2 regions of the Paenibacillus sp. FSL L8-0708 genome follow, and region 1 is predicted to be linked to the other one. Evidence: riboswitches for the same ligand, from Rfam matches in the RefSeq annotation. Region 1 holds a riboswitch; the other holds the start of a gene.
The links. A riboswitch is a leader RNA that binds a small molecule or an ion and turns the genes downstream of it on or off. The one in region 1 is predicted to bind preQ1.
Positions count from the first base shown of each region.

Region 2: another riboswitch for preQ1. It lies ahead of queF (preQ(1) synthase); the one in region 1 lies ahead of NYE58_RS07310 (queuosine precursor transporter).

Region 1 covers NZ_JBBPBC010000001.1:1,566,240-1,577,028, forward strand. Annotated here, with positions in the region: gene cobT (nicotinate-nucleotide--dimethylbenzimidazole phosphoribosyltransferase) at 1-351, shown strand, start outside; gene cobU (bifunctional adenosylcobinamide kinase/adenosylcobinamide-phosphate guanylyltransferase) at 348-896, shown strand; gene cobS (adenosylcobinamide-GDP ribazoletransferase) at 893-1,708, shown strand; gene NYE58_RS07300 (YnfA family protein) at 1,937-2,263, shown strand; gene NYE58_RS07305 (methyl-accepting chemotaxis protein) at 3,292-4,980, opposite strand; PreQ1 riboswitch class I at 5,348-5,393, shown strand; gene NYE58_RS07310 (queuosine precursor transporter) at 5,404-6,117, shown strand; gene NYE58_RS07315 (AMP-binding protein) at 6,396-7,877, shown strand; gene NYE58_RS07320 (thiolase family protein) at 7,874-9,025, shown strand; gene NYE58_RS07325 (FAS1-like dehydratase domain-containing protein) at 9,022-9,423, shown strand; gene NYE58_RS07330 (MaoC family dehydratase) at 9,398-9,739, shown strand; gene NYE58_RS07335 (SDR family NAD(P)-dependent oxidoreductase) at 9,742-10,563, shown strand; gene NYE58_RS07340 (energy-coupling factor transporter ATPase) at 10,564-10,789, shown strand, end outside.
Region 2 covers NZ_JBBPBC010000001.1:4,150,050-4,160,838, forward strand. Annotated here, with positions in the region: gene NYE58_RS19560 (class I SAM-dependent methyltransferase) at 1-316, opposite strand, end outside; gene NYE58_RS19565 (DMT family transporter) at 349-1,263, opposite strand; gene NYE58_RS19570 (zinc-dependent alcohol dehydrogenase) at 1,406-2,542, opposite strand; gene NYE58_RS19575 (VanW family protein) at 2,624-3,442, opposite strand; gene NYE58_RS19580 (cysteine hydrolase family protein) at 3,443-3,964, opposite strand; gene queE (7-carboxy-7-deazaguanine synthase QueE) at 4,100-4,822, opposite strand; gene NYE58_RS19590 (6-pyruvoyl trahydropterin synthase family protein) at 4,815-5,297, opposite strand; gene queC (7-cyano-7-deazaguanine synthase QueC) at 5,297-5,959, opposite strand; gene queF (preQ(1) synthase) at 5,989-6,462, opposite strand; PreQ1 riboswitch class I at 6,626-6,669, opposite strand; gene NYE58_RS19605 (hypothetical protein) at 6,981-7,316, shown strand; gene murB (UDP-N-acetylmuramate dehydrogenase) at 7,381-8,292, opposite strand; gene NYE58_RS19615 (ABC transporter ATP-binding protein) at 8,443-9,243, opposite strand; gene NYE58_RS19620 (FecCD family ABC transporter permease) at 9,299-10,333, opposite strand; gene NYE58_RS19625 (FecCD family ABC transporter permease) at 10,333-10,789, opposite strand, start outside.

The DNA of each region.
Region 1 (10,789 bases):
AAAGTTGGCGGACTGGAAATCGCTGGCTTGGCGGGACTGATTCTTGGTGCGGCTGCTAATCGGATACCTATCATTTTGGATGGTTTTATTTCGGGGGCGGCAGCGCTTGTGGCAAAAGCCCTTGCACCTGAATCCATCGTTTATATGATAGCCTCTCATGTATCAGGAGAACGGGGTCATAAGCTAATGCTAGAGCAGCTTGGACTTGAACCGCTGCTAAATCTCGGTCTGCGATTGGGTGAGGGAACAGGGGGAGTATTATGCCTTCATTTAATCGAGGCGATCTGCCGCATTTTGAGCGAAATGGCAACCTTTGAAAGTGCAGGCATCTCTGGAGCTGGTCAACGATGAGCATTCTTGTAACGGGAGGCGCACGTAGCGGTAAAAGTGGTTTTGCAGAAAAATTGATGCATTCACTGGCAGATCAGGCCTTCTATGTAGCAACCGGACAGGCTTTTGACGACGAAATGAAGGAACGGATTGCTCTGCATCAGCATCAACGAATGGAAAGTGGTTACGCTTGGGAGACGCTTGAGGAACCGTATGATTTACCAGATCTGCTAAAGCGATTATCGGGTGAAAAAGCGGTGCTCGTAGATTGTTTGACCTTATGGTTATCCAATGCATTATTGGCCGTGGAAGGTTTTGAAAATAGACAAGAGCTTGTTGAGAGTGAGATAACAAGACTTGAAGACAGTGTGCGTTCTTTCCAAGGGACGCTTATTCTGGTCACTAATGAGGTTGGCGACGGGATTGTTCCAGAGTATGCGCTTGGCCGATTGTATCGTGATCTGGCGGGACGAATGAACGCGCTGATCGCTCGGCAATGCGAACAGGTCTTTCTAGTAACTGTTGGGATTCCGATTGAGCTGAAGAGCAGGGAGTATCGTTTATGAGGGAGCGTAGGGATGCGGCCGTAGCTGCCTTTCAGTTCTTATCACGATTTCCTGTAAAAGGTGATCCGGGATTCTCTCCTGAACTGCTGCGCCGCAGTGTGATCTTCTATCCCATGGTAGGCGCAGCAATTGGGCTGTGCGTAGCTGCTGGAGCAGCCCTGACGGGATTGCTTTTACCTGCTTGGCCAGCAGCAGTGATCACTCTGATTCTGTGGGTAAGCCTCACAGGCGGGTTGCATCTTGATGGCTGGATGGACAGCGCAGATGGTCTGCTCAGCTATCGGCCACGGGAGCGTGCCCTGGAGATTATGAAGGACAGCCGTGTGGGTGCGATGGGCGTACTCGCCTGCGTGCTGCTCCTGCTGTTTAAAGCTTCTTTGCTGGCAGCTCTAATCGAAGGCTACGCCTACTACGAGCTGCCGCTGCTCTTGGTACCAGCGGTCTGGAGCCGCTGGTATATGGTGCGGGCAATGGTGCGTTATCCCATTGCCCGTGGAGACGAGGGGCTGGCCGCGAACTTCGCCGGCCTAGCTTCCTCGCATGAGCGGCGCGCGCTGGCAGTCGCCGCGCTGCTCTCGCTGGCCGCCGCCGCTGCGCCACTGGCGCTCGGCGCTGGCTTAGCCGCGTGGCCGCTGCATCTGGCGGCAGCTCTGCTGCTGCCGGTCGCGGCCTTGGCCTGCGGCACCGCAGCTGCGCGGCGGATCAGCAGCCGGCTCGGCGGGCTCACCGGCGACGTGTACGGCGCGCTGAACGAGCTGCTAGAGGTTGTGCTGCTGCTAGTGTTATTGCTGCTCCAGCACAATTTAATGTAAGCTCCACGGATGAACCTTGAGTAATTTGCAGTAGGTAGCTCTACGGGTGAACCTTGAGTAATTTGCTGTAGGTAGCACCACGGATGAACCTTGAGTAGTTTGCTGTAGGTAGCTCTACGGGTGAACCTTGAGTAATTTGCTGTAGGTAGCACCACGGATGAACCTTGAGTACAATTTGTTATGAGTAACCTTTGCGTTTTTAGGAGATTGACAGGGAAGAGGGATGACATGTTATTTGCCATTCTGCTATTTATAATTGCTGGCCTTGCTGAGATCGGTGGCGGATATTTAGTGTGGTTATGGTTGAGAGAATCAAGGCCACTTTGGTACGGCTTAGTGGGGTCCTTGATTCTGATAGCGTATGGGATTATCCCTACGTTGCAGAAATTCCCTTCCTTCGGCAGAGTGTATGCGGCTTACGGCGGGGTGTTTATCGTGCTCGCGGTCTTATGGGGATGGCTTGTAGACAAGAAGACACCAGACGTATATGACTGGGTCGGAGCAGGTATTTGTGTGATCGGTGTATCGGTCATCCTCTGGGCACCGCGACACTAAGTTGAGTGATGTTTGCTTAGCCATAAAAGCTGAATGAAAGCTGAGTAACCTAGTTTTTACTGAGTGAGTAACTTGGCTTCGGACTCAGGGGACCTTATTTGCGAAAAAAGGGTTATTTTGGAGCGTTTTCGGACACCAGAGGCGCTATTTGAACAAAAAAGGCTGAGTCTGGGTTGATTATGAGGCCATAGCGTCTCTCGAGTCCGAAAAAGCCTCCAAATGGTAGTTTTTCGAGTAATAGCGGCATCTGAGTCCGCAAGCCAGCAGCAAATAGCGTGCTGAGGTCTAAGTGAGAGCTTCGCGCAAGCTAGTGCATGTAGCTGATTCTATTGCTGTAGGTAGCATCCACGGAGGAACTTTGAGTAACTTGCTGTAGGTAGCATCCACGGAGGAACTTTGAGTAATTTGCTGTAGGTAGCATCCACGGAGGAACTTTGAGTAATTTGCTGTAGGTAGCATCCACGGAGGAACTTTGAGTAACTTGCTGTAGGTAGCATCCACGGAGGAACTTTGAGTAATTTGCAGTAGGTAGCATCCATGGAGGAACCTTGAGTAACTTGGCTCCGGACTCAGGAGACCTTATTTGCGAAAAAAGGGTTATTTTGGAGCGTTTTTGGACACCAGAGGCGCTATTTGAACAAAAAAGGCTGAGTCTGGGTTGATTATGAGGCCATAGCGTCTCTCGAGTCCGAAAAAGCCTCCAAATGGCAGTTTTTCGAGTAATAGCGGCATCTGAGTCCGCAAGCCAGCAGCAAATGGCGTGATGAGTCTAAGCGAGAGCTTTGCGCAAGCCTAGCGCATGCAGCCGAGTCTAAGCGAGAGCTTCGCGCAAACTAGTACATGTAGCCGAGTCTAAGCGAGAGCTTCGCGCAAACTAGTACATGCACCCTGAGTCTAAGCGAGAGCTCCGCGCAAGCCTAGCGCATGCAGCCGAGTCTAAACGAGACCTCAGCAAGCGCTAGTGAGCCATAAACTAAAAACCCCCCTTCAACACTTTCGTGTGAACGGGGGTTATTGGTTTTCAAGCGTTAAATCTTAAATTGCTGCACAGCTTCTTGGAGTTTCTTGGCTTGCTCATACAGATGTTTAACGGTTTCTGCATGGCCTTCCAGTTCGACGCGCTGCCGCTCTGAGTTAGCAGCGAGTGTGTCCGCACTTTCTTGCGATCTTGATGTAATTTGTGCAGTTTCTTCGACGGAAGCACTGACTTCTTCTGTACTTGCCGAGATTTGCTGTGTAGCCGCAGATACGGATTGGATGCTGTGATTGATGCTTTGGATAAGGATCAAGAGGTGATTAAAGGCATCACCTGCTTCTGCTACCTTGCCGACTCCAGAGGCAACCTCAGAATTCACGTGGTTCATCTCAGTAACGGAGCGGCTCATATCTTCCTGAAGGCCAAGTAGGAAGTCACGGATCTGTTCGTTTGCGTTACGGGATTGTTCAGACAGCTTGCGTACTTCTCCGGCAACAACAGCAAAGCCGCGTCCATGCTCTCCTGCGCGTGCAGCTTCGATTGAAGCATTCAGTGACAGCATTTGGATCTGTTTCGTAATTTCAGTAATGCTGTGAACGACTTCTCCGATCATTACTGAACGCTCATTCATGATTTGTAACTGATCCAGCGACTGTAGGGAAGCACGTTCAACCTGGCGCATTTGCAGCACGGCACTTTGAGCAATTTCATTACCGCCACTTGCTTCAGCGGAAGCCTCACTGATTTGCTCTGTGACTTCATTCGCTGCTGAGGCAATACTTTGAATGCCTAAATTGATTTCTTCCATTGCTCTCGAGTTATCTGATGCACTGCTAGCGATAGTCGTACTACCTTTGCCGATTTCTATTACCGATGAGCTGGAGTGATCCGCCATATCGTTGAGAACCTCAACACGTTCTTTTAAAGAGTTGGAATCCGCAACGACAGTATTAGAGGTTACCAGTACATGTCCGATCATTTCTTTCAGGCGTTGGGTCATCGCTTGGAAGCTTACGGACAACTGTGCAACTTCGTCATTTCCTTTAACTGATAATTCTTCGGTGAAATCTCCCTCTGCGAGCCGGGCACTATAAGCTGCCAGTTTTGAGATTGGACGTGTTATACGCACACTCATAAACCATGCACCAGTTAGACCGATGATCAACGTCAGAAGTGTGATTCCGGCACTTGTCCATAGAATACTGTCTGTTTTTTCTTGAATGAAGCTTACGTCACTGCTTACACCGATAACCATCGTACTTCCGGGAATACCGATATAAGCTGTTTTATGTATACCATGTGCGTCGCTATATGTATCGCTTAGTCCAGTTTTTCCTTTAGAGGCTTGTTGCATTGCAGAGGATACGGTGACACTTTCTGCCCGTTGCAATTTTGCATCGTGATCTGCGGATAGAATCTCAGCTTCTTTCCCTTTCAGATTGACCAGAAAAATGGTTTCCACTCCATGTTGTTTCCTCTTTTCCTGAAAATAGAACTCGAGATTGGTGGCAGACTGATCGTTCTTATTTAGGGTTTGCTGGGCGTGCATTACGTTGAGATTCTTATATACGTCCTGAGCAGCGGCAGTAAGGATTTTGTTAATCTGTGGCATAACATAGCTGTTGAAGATATTGATGGAGATAAAGTAGAAGCTGGTGCTTAACAAAAGAGACGTGAGCAACAGAACAACAAATAATAAACGCGTGAATTTGCGACTGATCGAATGCTTGATACGAAACATATCGTTCTCTCCTTTTTTTATGGACGGTGAGGTCATTTCTTTTTTTGGTCTTCACTAGATACTCCATGCCAACTGCTGGAAATTGGCGACCCGAGATATATTCCATAGTTATGTCATATTTCTACTAAATGGATCGGGAATAAGGTGTTTGATACTATTCTATAGAATTAACCTCTGGATGAATAGTGAAAGTTTTGTCCTATAGAGCATTTTTTTCTGAAAAAAATGAATTATTGCTGACTATTTTAGATAATTGTCGAAAAAAAAGAACTGGAACTACCAATTTCATATAAAAATATTATTTTTATGGATTGTTTAGCGCTATTGTGATAGAGTATTAATGTTTTGTTCCAAAAATTTAATAATGTAAGCCGCGGTTCGTAACCATCCCGCGTAAACAAAACTAGGAGGAGTTTCAGTAATATGTTTAATTTGTTGTGGGGAGTTTTATTTGTTATTGTCAATTTTGCCTTTTTTCTACTCTGTTACCGCCTGTTCGGGAAAAGTGGAATGTATGCCTGGGTAGGTATTGCTACTGTAATTGCTAACATTCAGGTAGCTAAGACGATTGCTATGCCATTTGATATTGTGATGACACTCGGAAATACGATGTATGTCACTTTGTATATGACCAGCGATTTGCTTAATGAGAAGTACGGAAGAGCGGAAGCACGTAAAGCGGTCTGGTTTGGTTTCTTCACCTTGCTTATGACTACAGTCATTATGCAGATGGTACTAGTATTTAAGCCACAGGAGACCGATATCGCTCAGTCTTCTTTGGAGACGATTTTTGGGCTGATGCCTCGACTAGCTGTGGGTAGTCTTACTGCTTACTTCATTAGTCAGTTCCTAGATGTTCGGTTGTACTCTTGGATTCGTAAATATTACAGCACCTCAAGTCAGCTGTGGATTCGTTCCAACGGCAGTACGATGATTAGCTCCTTTGTGGATACACTTATCTTCTGCACCATTGCGTTTGCGGGCTTGTATGACTGGAATGTATGGCTTGAAATTTTGCTTACAACTTATCTAGCGAAGTTCTTACTAACCGCAGTAAGCACACCTATCTTATATATCGCCCGAACCTTTACTTTTGCTGAAGAGGGTACACCATCGACCGTTCAAAAGAAGGACTAAACAACAATACAGCCAGCGCGTACCGATCATAATCGATGCGTGCTGGCTATTTTTTTAGTTGTAAGATGGACTTAATAGTTACATGAAAATGTGTACATAAAAATAATATAAAGCTAAAATAAGCTATCATAGCAATTCTAGCGGGTTAGTTTAACAGGAGCGCCTGCGATGGCGCTTAACACATATACTTTAGTCTGGGCTGGACTTGCGGGGCAGTCCGATTGAAGAAAATGTATATAATTGGTAGTCACAGAAATTACGAACAGGTGTGATCAAGGATGAATCTAGTAGTTCCTATACTGTGTCATGCAGCACAGCAGCCCGACAGCATTGCCTTAACCCATGACCAAGCAAGTCATACCTATGCCACATTAGTAAAAACGATGCGGAGAATCGCGAATGGCTTACAGCAAAAGGGTCTGAGGCATGACAAAGTCGCGATTTTATCTACGAATCGTATTGAATTTGTTGAGGTTATCTTGGGGGCGATTTATGCGGGCTGTGTTCCCATTCCCTTAGATCCCAAATGGAGTGCTAATGAACTGCAGGTTATTATAGAACAGTGCCAGCCGACAATGATTTTTGCCGAGCCGGAAGCCGCAAAGAATCTGGTCTTCAAGGATCAAGCGATCCCAACATTGACCTTCTCAAATGAACGAACAGGTTCCTATGATCAGTGGCTGGCTGCCCTGAAGCCGGAGGCTGAGTTGGATGAGACGAATGAATTATTATTTATTGGCTTTACTTCAGGCACAACCGGGTTGCCCAAAGGTTATATGCGTACCCATTTATCATGGTTAAAAAGCTTTGAGGTCTCGAATATTGCTTTTGAATTGGACGCTATGAAGGATGTTTTGGCACCAGGTCCATTTGTGCATTCCCTATCCTTATTCGCCGTAATGCAGAGTCTATATTGTGGAGCAACCTTTCATATCACACAAAAATTTAGTGCCACGAAGGTGTTAGAGCTGTGCCAGCAAATTCCGGGTGTGGTGCTGTTCGTCGTACCAACAATGATCGAATCCATGATGTTGCAGGCTGTACCTGGGCAGATACAGATTGATGCGATTATTAGCTCAGGTGCAAAGTGGTCGGAGTTGTCCAAGAAAAGGGGCATGGAAGTGTTTGGTGGAGCGCGCCTTTATGAATCCTACGGTTCTTCAGAAGCGAGTTATATTAGTTATTTGAATGTTCTGACCGAGCATAATCCGACCTCTATAGGAAAACCTTATCCCGGGGTGCAAATTTCCATTCGTGATGAACAGTTCCGGGAAGTCCCTACTGGGGAGATTGGGCAGCTATATGTGCGTAGTGATATGATATTTTTAGGCTACCATCAATTGCCGAATGAGACAGCAGCAGCTTTTAAAGAGGGATGGCTTATTTTAGAAGACTATGTTTATCAGGATGAAGCTGGTTATTTATATATGGCGGGACGTTTGAAGAATAAAATCATATCCGGAGGCCTGAACGTTTATCCAGAAGAAATAGAGAGGGTGCTAGAGTTTCTTCCGGAAATAGATGAAGTGATGGTGCTTGGCGTGCCTGACGATTACTGGGGAGAACAGCTGATAGCCCTCGTGAAGTGGAGCGGAGAGCAGCACTTATCTGTCGACGAAATTAAGAATTATTGCCGCCAGTATTTAGCAAGCTACAAAGCGCCGAAGCAGCTGCTAACCCTGGATGAATTTATCTATACAAGCAGTGGCAAAATTGCCCGGCAAGCGATGAAAGACTATGTGAAAAGAGCGATGGTATGATAGAAGCAGTAATTGTCATGGCAAAACGTACACCGATTGGCAGAATGGGTGGCTTATTAAGTACACTTGAGCCGGAGGCATTACTGGCGCCACTTATTCAGCATATTGTAGCCGAAACGAACTTGCCTAAAGAACTGATCGATGATGTCATTATTGGGAATGTTGTGGGCCCAGGAGGTAATATTGCCCGGGTAGCTGCGCTTGAAGCGGGGCTGCCTGTTTCGGTTCCGGGCGTCACCGTGGATCGTCAGTGCGGATCTGGGCTAGAGGCAATTAATATAGCAGCAAGACTGATTCAAAGCGGCGCTGGTGAGATTTATTTAGCGGGTGGTGTCGAAAGTACGAGCCGTGCTCCATGGAAAATGGCTAAACCACAGACCTTAATGGGGGTTCCGCAGCTATATACCCGTGCACATTTTACGCCTAGCTCTTACGGTGATCCGGATATGGGAATTGCTGCAGAGAATGTAGCTCGGAAATACGGGATTTCTCGAGAAGAGCAGGATCAATATGCCTTGAAAAGCCATCAAAAGGCGGTTCATGCTCAGCAAAGTGACCGGTTTCAGCAGGAGATAGTACCTCTTCAGGTAGAGGGGCAGTGGGTGAACACCGACGAATGTCCTCGGGCTAATACGAGTCTGGACAAGCTGCAAAAGCTGCCGCCAATTTTTGAAGAAAGGGGTACCGTCACTGCTGGAAATGCCTGTCCTATTAATGATGGCGCAGCGCTTCTATTAATGATGTCTCGGGAGAAATGCCAGCAGCTTAAGCTGAAGCCTATTTTACGGGTCGTGGATGCGCAAGCTGCGGGTGTAGATCCGAACTATTTAGGGATAGGGCCTGTACCAGCTGTGCAAAAGGTGTTAAAACGCCAAAAGCTTACCGTTGCCGATTTAGATATCGTAGAGTTTAACGAGGCTTTTGCTTCACAAGTATTGGCTTCACTGAATGAGCTTCAAATTCCACAGGAAAAGGTCAATCTTGGCGGGGGGGCATTAGCAATAGGCCATCCATACGGAGCTTCCGGGGCTATTTTAATGACTCGGTTATGTGCTGAAATGCAAAATGCTCCTTACCAACGAGGGCTTGCTACTCTGGGAATCGGCGGCGGGATAGGTCTGGCAACACTCGTGGAGGTTATAGAATGAACAGTGTCCGACATCAGATCCATATGACTGCTGAATGGATTTCGGACTACGCACAGAGTATTGAAGCACCCTTGCAGACGATAAATGGAAAGCTGATCGCTCCTACGACGATGCCTATTATTTTCTGGCAAGACTTCGATATTCCTTGGTTAATCATCGGTGAACCCTTGCTTCACGGCACTCAGAAATTTTCATATCAGGCTCCGATTACGGCGGGGATGATTTTGGATTGTGAATTAGCGTTAACGGGCGAGGTGCAAAAAGAAGGAAGACAGGGTAAACTGACTTTTTACACACATACGCTGGTTTGTAGGTGTGAGGGTGAGCTTATAGTCACCGCAGAAACGGTGTTAATTCGGGTAGGTGATGATCATGATAAAAAAGTGCATAACTGCTGAGGCTATCCGGCAATATGCAGCTGCTTCCCAAGATTTGGCGCCTATACATCTAGATGCAGAGGCCGCAGCTAAGGCTGGTTTGGAGCGACCCATCGCACATGGGATGTATCTTATGGGATTAGCTCAATCCTTGTATATTGCTGAGCACCCTACACAGTGGATCACTCAATATGATATGAAATTTCATAAGCCTATAGAGGTCGATAGTGTCGTGATTTTTGATTTTGCAGCTGACGACTGCTTTGTGAAAGTGATCCTTACAACAGAAGCTGGCGATGTTATTGCTGCGGGAGCTTTTGCAGTGAAAGAGGTGTAGTGATGAATAGAGTAGCCTTAATTACTGGTGCAACAAGAGGGATCGGACGTAGTATTGCCATGCAGCTTGGCAAGTCAGGTTATATAGTGGTTGTAAATGGTACGAAACAAGTCTTAATTGATGAGGTTGTGCGCGAGATCCGCCAGGCAGGCGGAGAGGCGCTAGGGTACGCTGCTAATGTAGCCGATCCAGTCGCAGTCACTGCCATGGTAGATGAGGTCATTGCCCGATACGGTCGTATCGAGGTGTTGATAGCTAACGCGGGGATTTTGCAGGATCAGAAATGTCAGCGTATGACGGATGAACAGTGGAAGACTGTTCTGGATGTGCATTTAAATGGCACCTATTATAGCATTCAACGAGTATTACCACATATGCGTGAGACAGGTGGGGATATCCTGTTGATGACCTCTGCTGCTGGACTAGCAGGTTCCGTGGGTCAGGTGAATTATAGTGCAGCCAAGGCTGGAATACTCGGCATGATGTGGACGCTCGCAGCAGAGCTGAAACGTGACCAGATTAGGGTCAATGCGATTTCTCCAGCGGCGTTAACGGATATGACCAGACCTATAATTGACCATCTGAGGGAAAAACATGCCAGTCGGAATGAACCTTTGCCTGACTTTTGGAGAATAGGTGACCCGGAGGCTATTGCTTCCTTCGTGACTGCATTATTGAGGGAGTCCGACGCGGATTTAACCGGTGAAATCTTTGCTGTGAATGGATCAAAAGTGACAAAATGGGAGAAGCCTGCACCTGCATTTTCCGAGAACAGCATTGAGGCATTTTTTGCTGCTTGGCACCTTCAAAAGGGGAGTGAATAAATGCTTACCTTCGATCAAGTTTGTTTTTATTATAAAAAGGGACAACCTCTCCTGGAGGATATTAGCTTTACGATAGAAGCAGGGGAGTTTGTGGCGATAGTTGGCGCGAATGGTTCTGGCAAATCCACTATTGCAAAGCTCATGGACGGACTGCTGCTGCCACGAAAAGGGGCTGTACAATTTAAGAGCTTGGACACGGCAAAACCAACGGATCTTGCGGAGATCC
Region 2 (10,789 bases), 2.6 Mb from region 1:
GATCAGCCGCATATCTCGCATTGGCTTCCGAGAAGTCAGCAACCGTTACTTCCGCACCTAGTAATGAGAGTGCCACGGCCTTCATCCCGTTTGAGCCCATTAAATTCATCATTTTCTTCCCCTTCACCTCTCCAAAAAAAGAAAGGAGCGGGTGAAGCTTTGCACTTGGTTCCTTTATTAATTTTGCAGCTGCTTCTGACGGTGTACCAAACCGAGTTACCCAAGCGGTATAAGTATCTTCGTTCCAAAGCTCTTCGCTTGTTGGCACAGCGTTTTTTTCTGCCTGATTATTTGAATATTGATTCTGCTCTTCCATCCATTGCTACCCCTTTATGTGTAAAATATCTGTTATGAAGCATTCTGAATGGCATCAGCCATCCGGATAGTTTTCCTTCTTCCCGCGTACAAATATACTGCGAGGCCAATCATGACGAGCAGCCCACCTGCCCATTGTAAGGTTGTTAGCTGTTCACCCAAGAGTAAATACGCTAAGATACTGGCTCCCACTGGTTCTCCTAAAATGTTCATTGAAACCGTAGTCGCGGATACATATTGTAGTAACCAATTAAACAAAATATGGCCAAACACCGTTGGCACCACTGCTAACAATACAAAGATTCCCCATTCCTTGGCCGGATAATTAAAAAAGGAAATCCCCATGAACAGATTGTATACGGCAAACACGCCAGCGGCTGATAAGAAGACAATCAAGCTATATAAATAAGAGGGCATGCGCACCACTAGCTTTTGACCGATCAGCATATGTACAGCTACCGCGACAGTGCCTCCGACCGATAATAGATCACCTTTTAGATTATCCGCAGAGATGCCGATATCCCCCCAGCCGATAAACACGACACCGCCAATCGCAATGCCAAGCCCTAGAATAGCGGACAGAGCTGTCTTTTCCTTATACAAAAAATAAACACCCAGCATAATGAATACAGGCTCCAGGGCCATGATCATTGTTGAACTAGCTACCGAAGTATACTTTAATGATCCCATCCATAGCAAAAAGTGCAGCGCAAGCATTGCGCCTGAGAGGATGAGCATTAGCCAGTCTTTTTTACGAAGAGCAAAAGCAGCTCCACTATAGGGTCTTGCAAAAGGCAGCATCAGCAGTGAGGTAAATAATAATCTGTACATGCCTTGTATAGATGCAGGTGCATCAGACCATTTAATAAAAATGGCGGAAAAAGAGATGGCCACAATCCCTATCAACATTAATAGTGGAATCGGAAGTGGCGGTTTTTTAAGTTTCACATGTTACGCGTCCTTTCAATATCTTAAGTCACTTATGTTAATTTAACGCAGACCGTGAAAAAATGCATCTATTTTCATAAGATTTCACTAAAAAAAGCAAAAGCAATGTCATTTCTGACGAAAGCTCATGCTTCTTAAAAGGCTACGGCTTCAGAACAACCTTGATGCAATCCTCTTTTTTCTCACTAAAAACGTCATAGCCATGCTCCGCTTTACTAATTGGCAGGCGATGCGTAATGATATCTGTAGGATCAAATTTATTTTCTTTAATCATCTTATACAGCAACGGCATATAGTGAATCACCGGCGCTTGTCCCATCTTTAATGAAATGTTCCGTTCAAATAGCTGACCCAGCGGGAACATATTGTAATTAAGTCCATAGACTCCTACAAGCTGGATGGTTCCGAATTTACGTACGATATCTGCGGCCATTCTGAATGCACTGAGCGAGCCTCCTTGCAGCTTCAGAACCGTTTCCACTTTCTCCAAGGCAGATATTTTGGCATCTAGACCCACACAGTCAATAACCACATCTGCGCCCCCACGAGTGATCTCCTTCAAATGAGCCTCAATGTCCTTGATCTCTTCGAAATTATAAACTTCAACATTATTGGTCAGCTTCGCATGTTGCAATCGGTAGCCGATATGGTCAACAGCAATGACTCTAGAGGCACCTTTGATCCAAGCAAACTTTTGAGTTAGCAGTCCAACGGGCCCGCAGCCGAGAACAATGACTGTATCTCCCGGCTTCACTCCCGCGCTTTCTACTCCCCACCAAGCAGTAGGAACGATATCCGATAAGAAAAGAAGCCGCTCATCTTCCATTTCTGCATCCTCAGGAACGACAAAAGGGCCGAAATTACCATAAGGAACCCGCAGCAATTCAGCTTGTCCGCCTGCAAAACCGCCATAAGTATCGGAATAACCAAGATAACCGCCTGTGTCCTTGGCGTCATTAGCATTGTCGCATTGGCTCTCCATCTCATGCTGGCAGAAAAAACACTGCCCACAGGCGACATTAAAGGGGATGATGACTCGGTCACCTTTTTTGACTTTAGTTACGTCAGGACCCACTTCCTCAACAATCCCCATTGGCTCATGACCAATAACATAATCATCATGCATACCTGGAATTTCCCCGTTATAAATGTGCAGATCCGAGCCACAAATCGCCGTAGTGGTAATCCGAACGAGGATGTCATCTTTTTTCTCAAGCTTCGGATCAGCTACTTCTTTAACTTTCACTTTTTTCTTCCCTTGGTAGGTTAGTGCTTTCATGCTGTTAATCCGCTCCTTTGGAGATGGTCTAGAGATATAATTTTCATGCCTTTCTATGTTATATCCCTAAGCCCTAACCTCTTATCCATGAAGAAGCGGAGAATACATCATTAGTGCGTAATTATCAGTTACAGCTTCATCTCCAATTAGATCTCCAGAGCGTGTATATACTTTTCGACTGATCTTGTTACTGCGTATATATCCGCCCCAAGGCTCTAGACTAATCCTATGATCACTTTCGTATACTTCATAATCATAAAGCGCCTGTTCATTGCATCTCCACTCCCCGTGTAAATGGCTATCGTCCAGCCAGAGCTTTAGTTGATACGTTTGAGCGGTGTTATTTTTTAATTGAAGATCCAAATAGTTATAAGAACAAGTCGCCCCGCTTCCAAAAGGTTGCGTACGTTGTTCATCTGGAAATACATCATAACTATGACGATGCCGTTCCATAACGGTAAGTGGCGTATGCAGTGCCATCCAATAGATCAGATTAGACAACTGGCATAAGCCTCCTCCAACCCCGGAATGAAAACCACCATAATGCAGCACCATACCCTGCAGATACCCTTTTCGCTTAGTGGGCTTACCAATACTTCTCCAGTAGGAAAAAGTCTCCCCCGGGTGCACAACAAGTCCATCCAGCTTCGCAATTGCCAGCCGTAAGTTAGTTATTTTATTGTATTGAAGCACCATATCTACATTCCGAAGACTTCTTAATAACGGGGTAGCATGAGTCATGGCTGTATAAGATAATGTTTCATCCGTACGCTGCCTCGCTATTTTGCTTCGTCCAGTGCACCATTTCAAATATCTTTTCCAAATAAAATATCGTTTGCCAGCAAACAATCTAAGGCGAGAACGCTGAATAGGCTTCATGGCAGCCTGGGGTGTATTCATCTAGAACTGAACCTCGCTTTCAGCTCGTAACTGGGCGAATCTACCTCCAATTATCGCATTATGATGCTTAACGATCTCCCTACTACTCAGAACCCCATTATCAAAAGTGCTATGAGCGTCTGAAACCAGTACACTTTTATATCCCATGCTGTATGCGCGTCTTATTGTCGTATCCAGACAGAATTCACTTTGCATCCCACAGATCACCAGATTCGTGATTCCGAGCTTCTGGAGTTCATCTTGCAGTTCCGTTCGGTGAAAAGCATCCCAAGTAGGCTTCTCAACGATAACTTCGCCTTCCTGCGGTGTGATGCGGTGACTGATCTGCCAAGTGGGTGTACCTTTTGTGTACTCCTCATCTTCGGTATGTTGAATATACACAATAGGAGTACCTGCTAATCGAGCTTTTTGCTGAAGGGAGACAATCCTTTCCATGACACCCTCTTCATCGTACAGCTTTAGATCATAGGAGAACATGGCTTCTTGAACATCGATAATTAATAATGCTGTTGATTGTTCCAAATGAATAACCTCCAAGAGCTTTTTTCAAAATCATACCAGAAACTGGGACAGACTATCTACCTGCTAGAAGTTACAACTGTTAAAAATAAAAACCGAGTATCTGTAAGCAGATACCCGGACGATTTCATCAATCTTTTACTTGCCACGCTTATTATGCCAGATCAATGCATGCAGCTGTGGAAGTACACGAACCTTGTTCATATCCGAATCCACGATTACTTTATTAAACAACCACTCCAGCCTTCCCAGAAGTCGAGCAGAAATGTTGCCCTCTTCCGTGACATCATCATTACCAGGCTGCAGAAAGAGCTGCACATTCGGATATCGCTGGTGAACGTTTTTCGCATAATCAAAATCCTTATCATCAAACACTACGACCTTCAAGCTATGCGTAGAACGACCCAGTTTCTCCATCTTACTCATGATGTTATCTAGCATTTCCCAATTCGTTGTCATTCCTGAGCTTGGAGGTTTAGGACTGATTGTCAGCACATCCACGTCATTGAACCAATCCTGCCATTTACTCCCCTGAGTTTCTATCGCTGCTTTTATTCCACGCTCATGAAGCAGGTTGATGAAGGTACCCATTCCTTCACCAATCAAGGCAGGATTACCGCCTGAAATCGTAACACAGTCGAAATTATCTCCAGCTAACGCCAATAATTCATTTATGATTTCTTCTGCTTCCATCATGCGAACCTTATTCTTAGCCGTACCATCCCAAGTAAAAGCGGAGTCACACCAGCCGCAGCGATAATCGCAGCCATAGGTGCGGACAAACATCGTCTTCACTCCAATTACCGCACCTTCGCCTTGAATAGTTGGACCGAACATTTCAATTACAGGAATCTTACTCACAATCACAGCCTCCATACAAACGGTAGGATGGCCCTTCATCCGGAACATCTTCAGCCAGCACCTCTGCCCAAGAGGTTGGAGTCTCCCATAGCTTTACCGAGTACAAAGGCAACCCTGCTTGCTTAAGCTTATAGGCAATATATGAAGACATATTCTCCACTGTGGTGCGGAAAGACAACAAGGCTACTTTGGAGCCCGTATTCGTTAACGTTTCTAACACAGCTTCATTTCCCATAGCAAGAAAAGCGTGATCTAAACGATCTACAAGGCTTTGTTGTACTGTCATTTTGATATCGCTGAAATCAATGACGAAGCCTTCATCCGAGTGGCCTTCCGCGGCCATAGGTTTGCCCTTAAGCACTACTTCGAGCTTATAAGTATGTCCGTGCAGGTTGCTGCATTTCCCTTTGTGTCCCACTAACTGGTGTGCCGCGTCGAACGTAAATATTTTGCAGACTGAAACCTCGTTAAGCATTAAGAACCGGCCTCCATTCTCTCCGCCTCATATTGCTCAAGACCACGCTGACGCAATAGACAGGCTGGACAAGTACCGCAGCCACTGCCAATAATACCGTTGTAACAGGTCAGTGTGTGTTCGCGAACATAATCAAAATACCCCAGTTCATCGGCCATTTTCCACGTTTCTTTTTTATCCAGCCACATTAGGGGAGTGTGGATCGCAAACTCATAGTCCATAGATAAGTTCAGCGTAACATTCAATGATTTCACAAAAACATCACGGCAGTCCGGATAACCGCTAAAGTCCGTTTGGCAAACCCCAGTGACGATATGGGAGTACCCCAGTTGTTTAGCTAATATTGCGGCAAAAGATAAAAACAACAAATTCCGTCCATCGACGAAAGTACTTGGAAGCTCATCTCCTTCACCAGCCACGATATCTATATCCTGACGGGTAAGTGCATTGGGTGCCAGCTGATTGAGCAGCCCCAGATCAAGAATATGCTGTTTTACATTAAACTTAGCTGCTATCGCTGTTGCAACTTCGATTTCAGCCGCATGACGTTGATTATAGTTGAAGGTAACTACCTGCACTTCCTCATACTGCTGCAATGCCCAAATCAGGCAAGTGGTGCTATCTTGTCCGCCGCTGAATACGACGAGTGCTTTTTTGTTCATATGAATCTCTCCTTATCACAAGTTGGAATTTAGCGGTTGTCCACTTTTTCTGGATAGAGGTCGTGATTGATTAAGCGGTGTTCCGCCATCGCCTCATACTTCGTACCCGGTCTTCCATAGTTGCAATAAGGATCAATTGAAATGCCTCCGCGCGGAGTGAACTTGCCCCATACCTCAATGTAACGCGGATCCATCAGAGAGATCAGATCATTCATAATAATGTTGACACAGTCCTCATGAAAATCACCATGGTTACGGAAGCTAAACAGATACAGCTTTAATGATTTGGATTCCACCATTTTTTGTTCAGGAATATACGAAATATACAGCGTGGCAAAATCCGGCTGACCCGTTACAGGACACAAGCTAGTGAACTCAGGGCAGTTGAATTTAACAAAATAATCACGCCCGGGATGTTTGTTATCAAACACCTCCAGAATGTCTGGATCATAACCAAACTTGTACTGTGTTCCCTGATTACCAAGCAAAGTAACTTCTTGCATTTCCTCTTTCAATCTTCCTTCTGACACGACAAAAAACCCCTCTCTTTTCCTTCGGCCTTGGCCGGTAATGGAAAGAAGAACGAGATTTCGAAAACTTGGCTCCACTAAGAAGAAACGGAAGCAACATCCGGATAAAGGACAGCAACCGCTTGTACTGTTTAATATATTCTTAGTTTTTTATAGAGGGAGTTCGCGAACCTCTCCTGCACAACTTAGCGCAGACTTCTTCTTAAAGCATATTGCGTCTTGAACTATACCATGGGTAGCCCGCTCCTGACAAGTTCTACTCTTTACTGTTATCTTATACAGATCAGCAAATAACACCAGATTAACGTGGATAGACCTGCGTATGTAGAGATTAGGAAGCTCAAAAACCACGGCAATTTGATCGCGGATTTCTTTTTAATCACATGAACTATTCATATGGTTAATTAAGATGTGGCAAAAAAAAGGATTCAAATCCTAAGAAAGGGGTAACTTATTCATAATAATCTTCGAGCTAAGGGTGGGAGCATTTTATGGAACAAAGTATACAGCAGCTTATGGATTGGCTTAACAATCATTTGAATGAAACAATCGCTATTGAAAAGAAAGAACTTCGTGATCTGGATAAAGTTCATTTCAATTTAGAGGCCGTAGATTTCCGCAGTGCAGACGACGTAATTGATGAATATCTTGGAAGTGCACTGATATTAAGAGGTTTCGGCAGCACACTTAACGCCGATGGTGAACTGGTATCCCTGCCACAATCCACTTATGATTTAGCTGTTGAAGGTCTTCAAATCGTAGACTTAGCCGACCGCAAGGCAGAAATAACTACGGACAGAGCTAATTACACCCTTTCAGTAGATTAAACGAACATGATTATGATAAGCAAAAAGAGCCCACAGCGATCTGCGGGCTCTTTTTGCTTATCATTTATTCTTCTCCAATGATCTCCACTTCAGTTTCCAGCTCTACACCGAATTTATCCTTCACAGTCGCTCTTACATGGTGGATTAGCCCGATGTAATCACTGGCTGTTGCATTATCTGCATTCACAATAAATCCCGCATGCTTCTTGGATACCTCAGCACCGCCGATTCTTGTACCCTGTAAGCCGCTCTCTTGAATTAACTGACCTGCAAAACGGCCTGGAGGCCGCTTAAACACACTCCCACAGGATGGATACTCAAGCGGTTGCTTCGATTCACGTAAATAAGTTAGTTCATCCATTTTTGCCTTGATCGTTAAAACATCACCGGAAGTCATAGCAAATTTGGCCTCAAGTACAATATACTCACCGCTTGCGAATACACTTTTTCTGTATCCCCATTGCAGCTCATCTCCTTGCAGAGTTACCAATTGCCCGTTCTTATTTATAGCTAGTGCACTATGCAGGACATCTTTGATCTCACCGCCATAAGCACCTGCGTTCATATAGAGCGCTCCACCAACTGTTCCTGGAATGCCACAGGCGAACTCAAGACCCGTAAGCTCCTTATCAAGCGCATATCTGGAAACATCAATTATTTTGGCACCACATTGCGCATATAAGAGATTGTCGCGAATTCCCATTTCGGTCAGTCCTGCCGTTTGCAGAACGATTCCACGTACCCCTCCATCACGGATAATCACATTGGAGCCATTCCCAAGTACCGTAAGGGTTATCCCATTTTGTTCTGCATATGTAACAATCTTTTGAATTTCATCATAAGTAGCTGGTGCAGCCAAAATATCAGCTTTGCCGCCCATTTTAGTGTACACGTGATCTTTTAAATTCTCATTACTTTTCACTATTCCTGCAGTCATTAGCTGCTCTAGATCATCTTGAATTTTGTCAATATTCATGTTTTCATGCTCCTTTAACCATGTATAAATGATGGTCCTTGATCTATTTTAAAGAGTTATTATGAAATTGTAGGCAACCACAACTGTAACAACGAACAGGCTCCCTTGTCAATGACGGGAGCCTGTTCGTTGTATGATTTTAGATGATAATTACACAGCTTTATAGGCAGCAAGCTCGTAAGGAAGACACAGTGGCACACCCGTACGTGGATCCGGAACGATATCCGCTTCAATTCCAAACACTTCCCGCAATACATCTGGTGTCATAACCTCAGTAGGTGAGCCTTCGCTAACCACAGTACCGGACTTAATCGCTACCATATGCTGCGCATAACGAGTAGCATGATTCAAATCATGCACGACCATGATAATGGTACGGCCTTCTTCCTCATTCAGCTTTTGCAAAAGTTGAAGAACTTCGAGCTGATGCGCCATATCTAGGAACGTTGTAGGCTCGTCAAGGAATAAAATATCTGTTTCTTGAGCCAACGCCATAGCGATCCAAGCGCGTTGACGTTGTCCACCAGAGAGACGGTCAATAGGGCGATCATGAAAAGATTCCATGCCCGTAACAGAGATGGCGTTGGAGATGATGTTGCGATCCTCTGCGGTCATCGTGCCAAATCCCTTTTGATGAGGGAAACGACCGTAGCTAACCAGCTCAGATACCGTCAGACCGTCAGGAGCTGTTGGGTTCTGCGGTAGAATCGCCAGCTGACGAGCAACCTCTTTAGTTGAAAAGTTATGGATCGATTTGCCGTCCAGCATTACGGTGCCACTCTTCGGCTTCATAATCCGGGCCATCGTTTTGAGGATTGTAGATTTACCGGAGCCGTTAGCGCCCACTAGTGCGGTGATTTTCCCCGTAGGGATAGACAAGTTCAATCCCTTAACTATAGTAGCCTCAGCATACCCAATACTTAATTCTTCTGTATTCAAACGTTCTGACATGATCTACAACTCCCTTAAAAGTTTTATGGAGCTAAGCTCCTAAGTATGAACTAATTTACGCTTTCGACTTGGCGAGTAAATATAAAAAGTAAGGTGCGCCAATAATCGCAACCACAATGCCAGTAGGAACTTCGGCAGGTTGCAATACCCATCTACCAATGGTATCAGCGGTAATCATAAGAAGCGCCCCTGTCAAAGCACTAGCAGGTAATAACACCTGATGACGGGGTCCCACCAGCCTGCGAGCCAGGTGTGGTGCTATCAGGCCGACGAAGCCAATACCTCCGCTTACCGCGACGCAGGAGCCGGCAAGCGCTACGGCTGTTACCAGAAGGAGAATACGTTCCTTCTCCACACGCATTCCTAGACCTAATGAAGTATGGTCCCCTAGATTCAATACATTTAGAACCCGGGCTTTATAGAAGGCGAACGGTAACAGAATCGCGATCCAAGGCAGCAAAGCAAGGACGAATCTCCAATCCCCACCCCATATTTTCCCGGCGATCCAAGTAGCTACAAATTGATAATTATTAGGATCAAGCCTAAGTGCCAATACAAGCTGGCAAGCATTGATTCCTGCAGCGACCGCAATCCCGATAAGGATCAGCCTTGTAGGAGACAGACCATCTGCCTTCCGGTAGGCAAGAATATAGATTAAAGCTGCGGTCAGGCCAGCCCCACCAAGTGCTAGGAGAGGCAAGACAAATACCGGAGCTGCTGTTGTAGCCGGAAAAAACGAGATAAAAATGATTACCGCAAAACCTGCACCAGCACTTATGCCCAGCGTAGCCGGTTCAGCGAGTGCATTACGTGCGAGACTTTGTAGAATACAGCCCGATACTGCAAAGCCCGCTCCAACTAACAATGAAATTACGATGCGGGGTAATCTGAAATCAAATAAAATAAGCTTTTGCTGATGTGTTCCATCACCCATGAGTGTATGTAATACCTCTAGTGGGGATAGACGCATAAACCCTGTATTCATACTGACTATAAACACAACGACGATCAGTATAGCAAGGAGTGATAACACCGTTAGGGCGCGTGTGCGGCGTTCTTTTTCATCTGGAGTAAGGGTTAATTTGGGCATTACAGCTCCCCCTTCCGCTTACTCGCTAAATAAATAAAGAACGGTACGCCGATGATGGCAATTAAGGCTCCTAGCGGTGTCTCATACGGTGCATTTATCATTCTTGCGGCAATATCTGCAAAGATAATCAATAAGCTCCCTAGAACTGCCGAGCAAGGGATAATCCAGCGGTAGTCCACTCCAACGAAATAACGTGTAACATGTGGAATAATTAGTCCTATAAAAGCAATCGGGCCAACCGTTGAAACCGCACTTCCAGCTAAGATAACCACAACAATCATACATGCCAATTGAACTAACCTTGTCCGCTGCCCCAGGCCAACCGCAACTTCTCTTCCTAAGCTGAGCAATGTGACGGATCGTGATAACATCATCGCTGCAATTAAGGCTACGGCCACCCAAGGGAATATAATCTTGATCTGAGTCCAGCTAGCTCCACCCATCCCACCAGCTAAC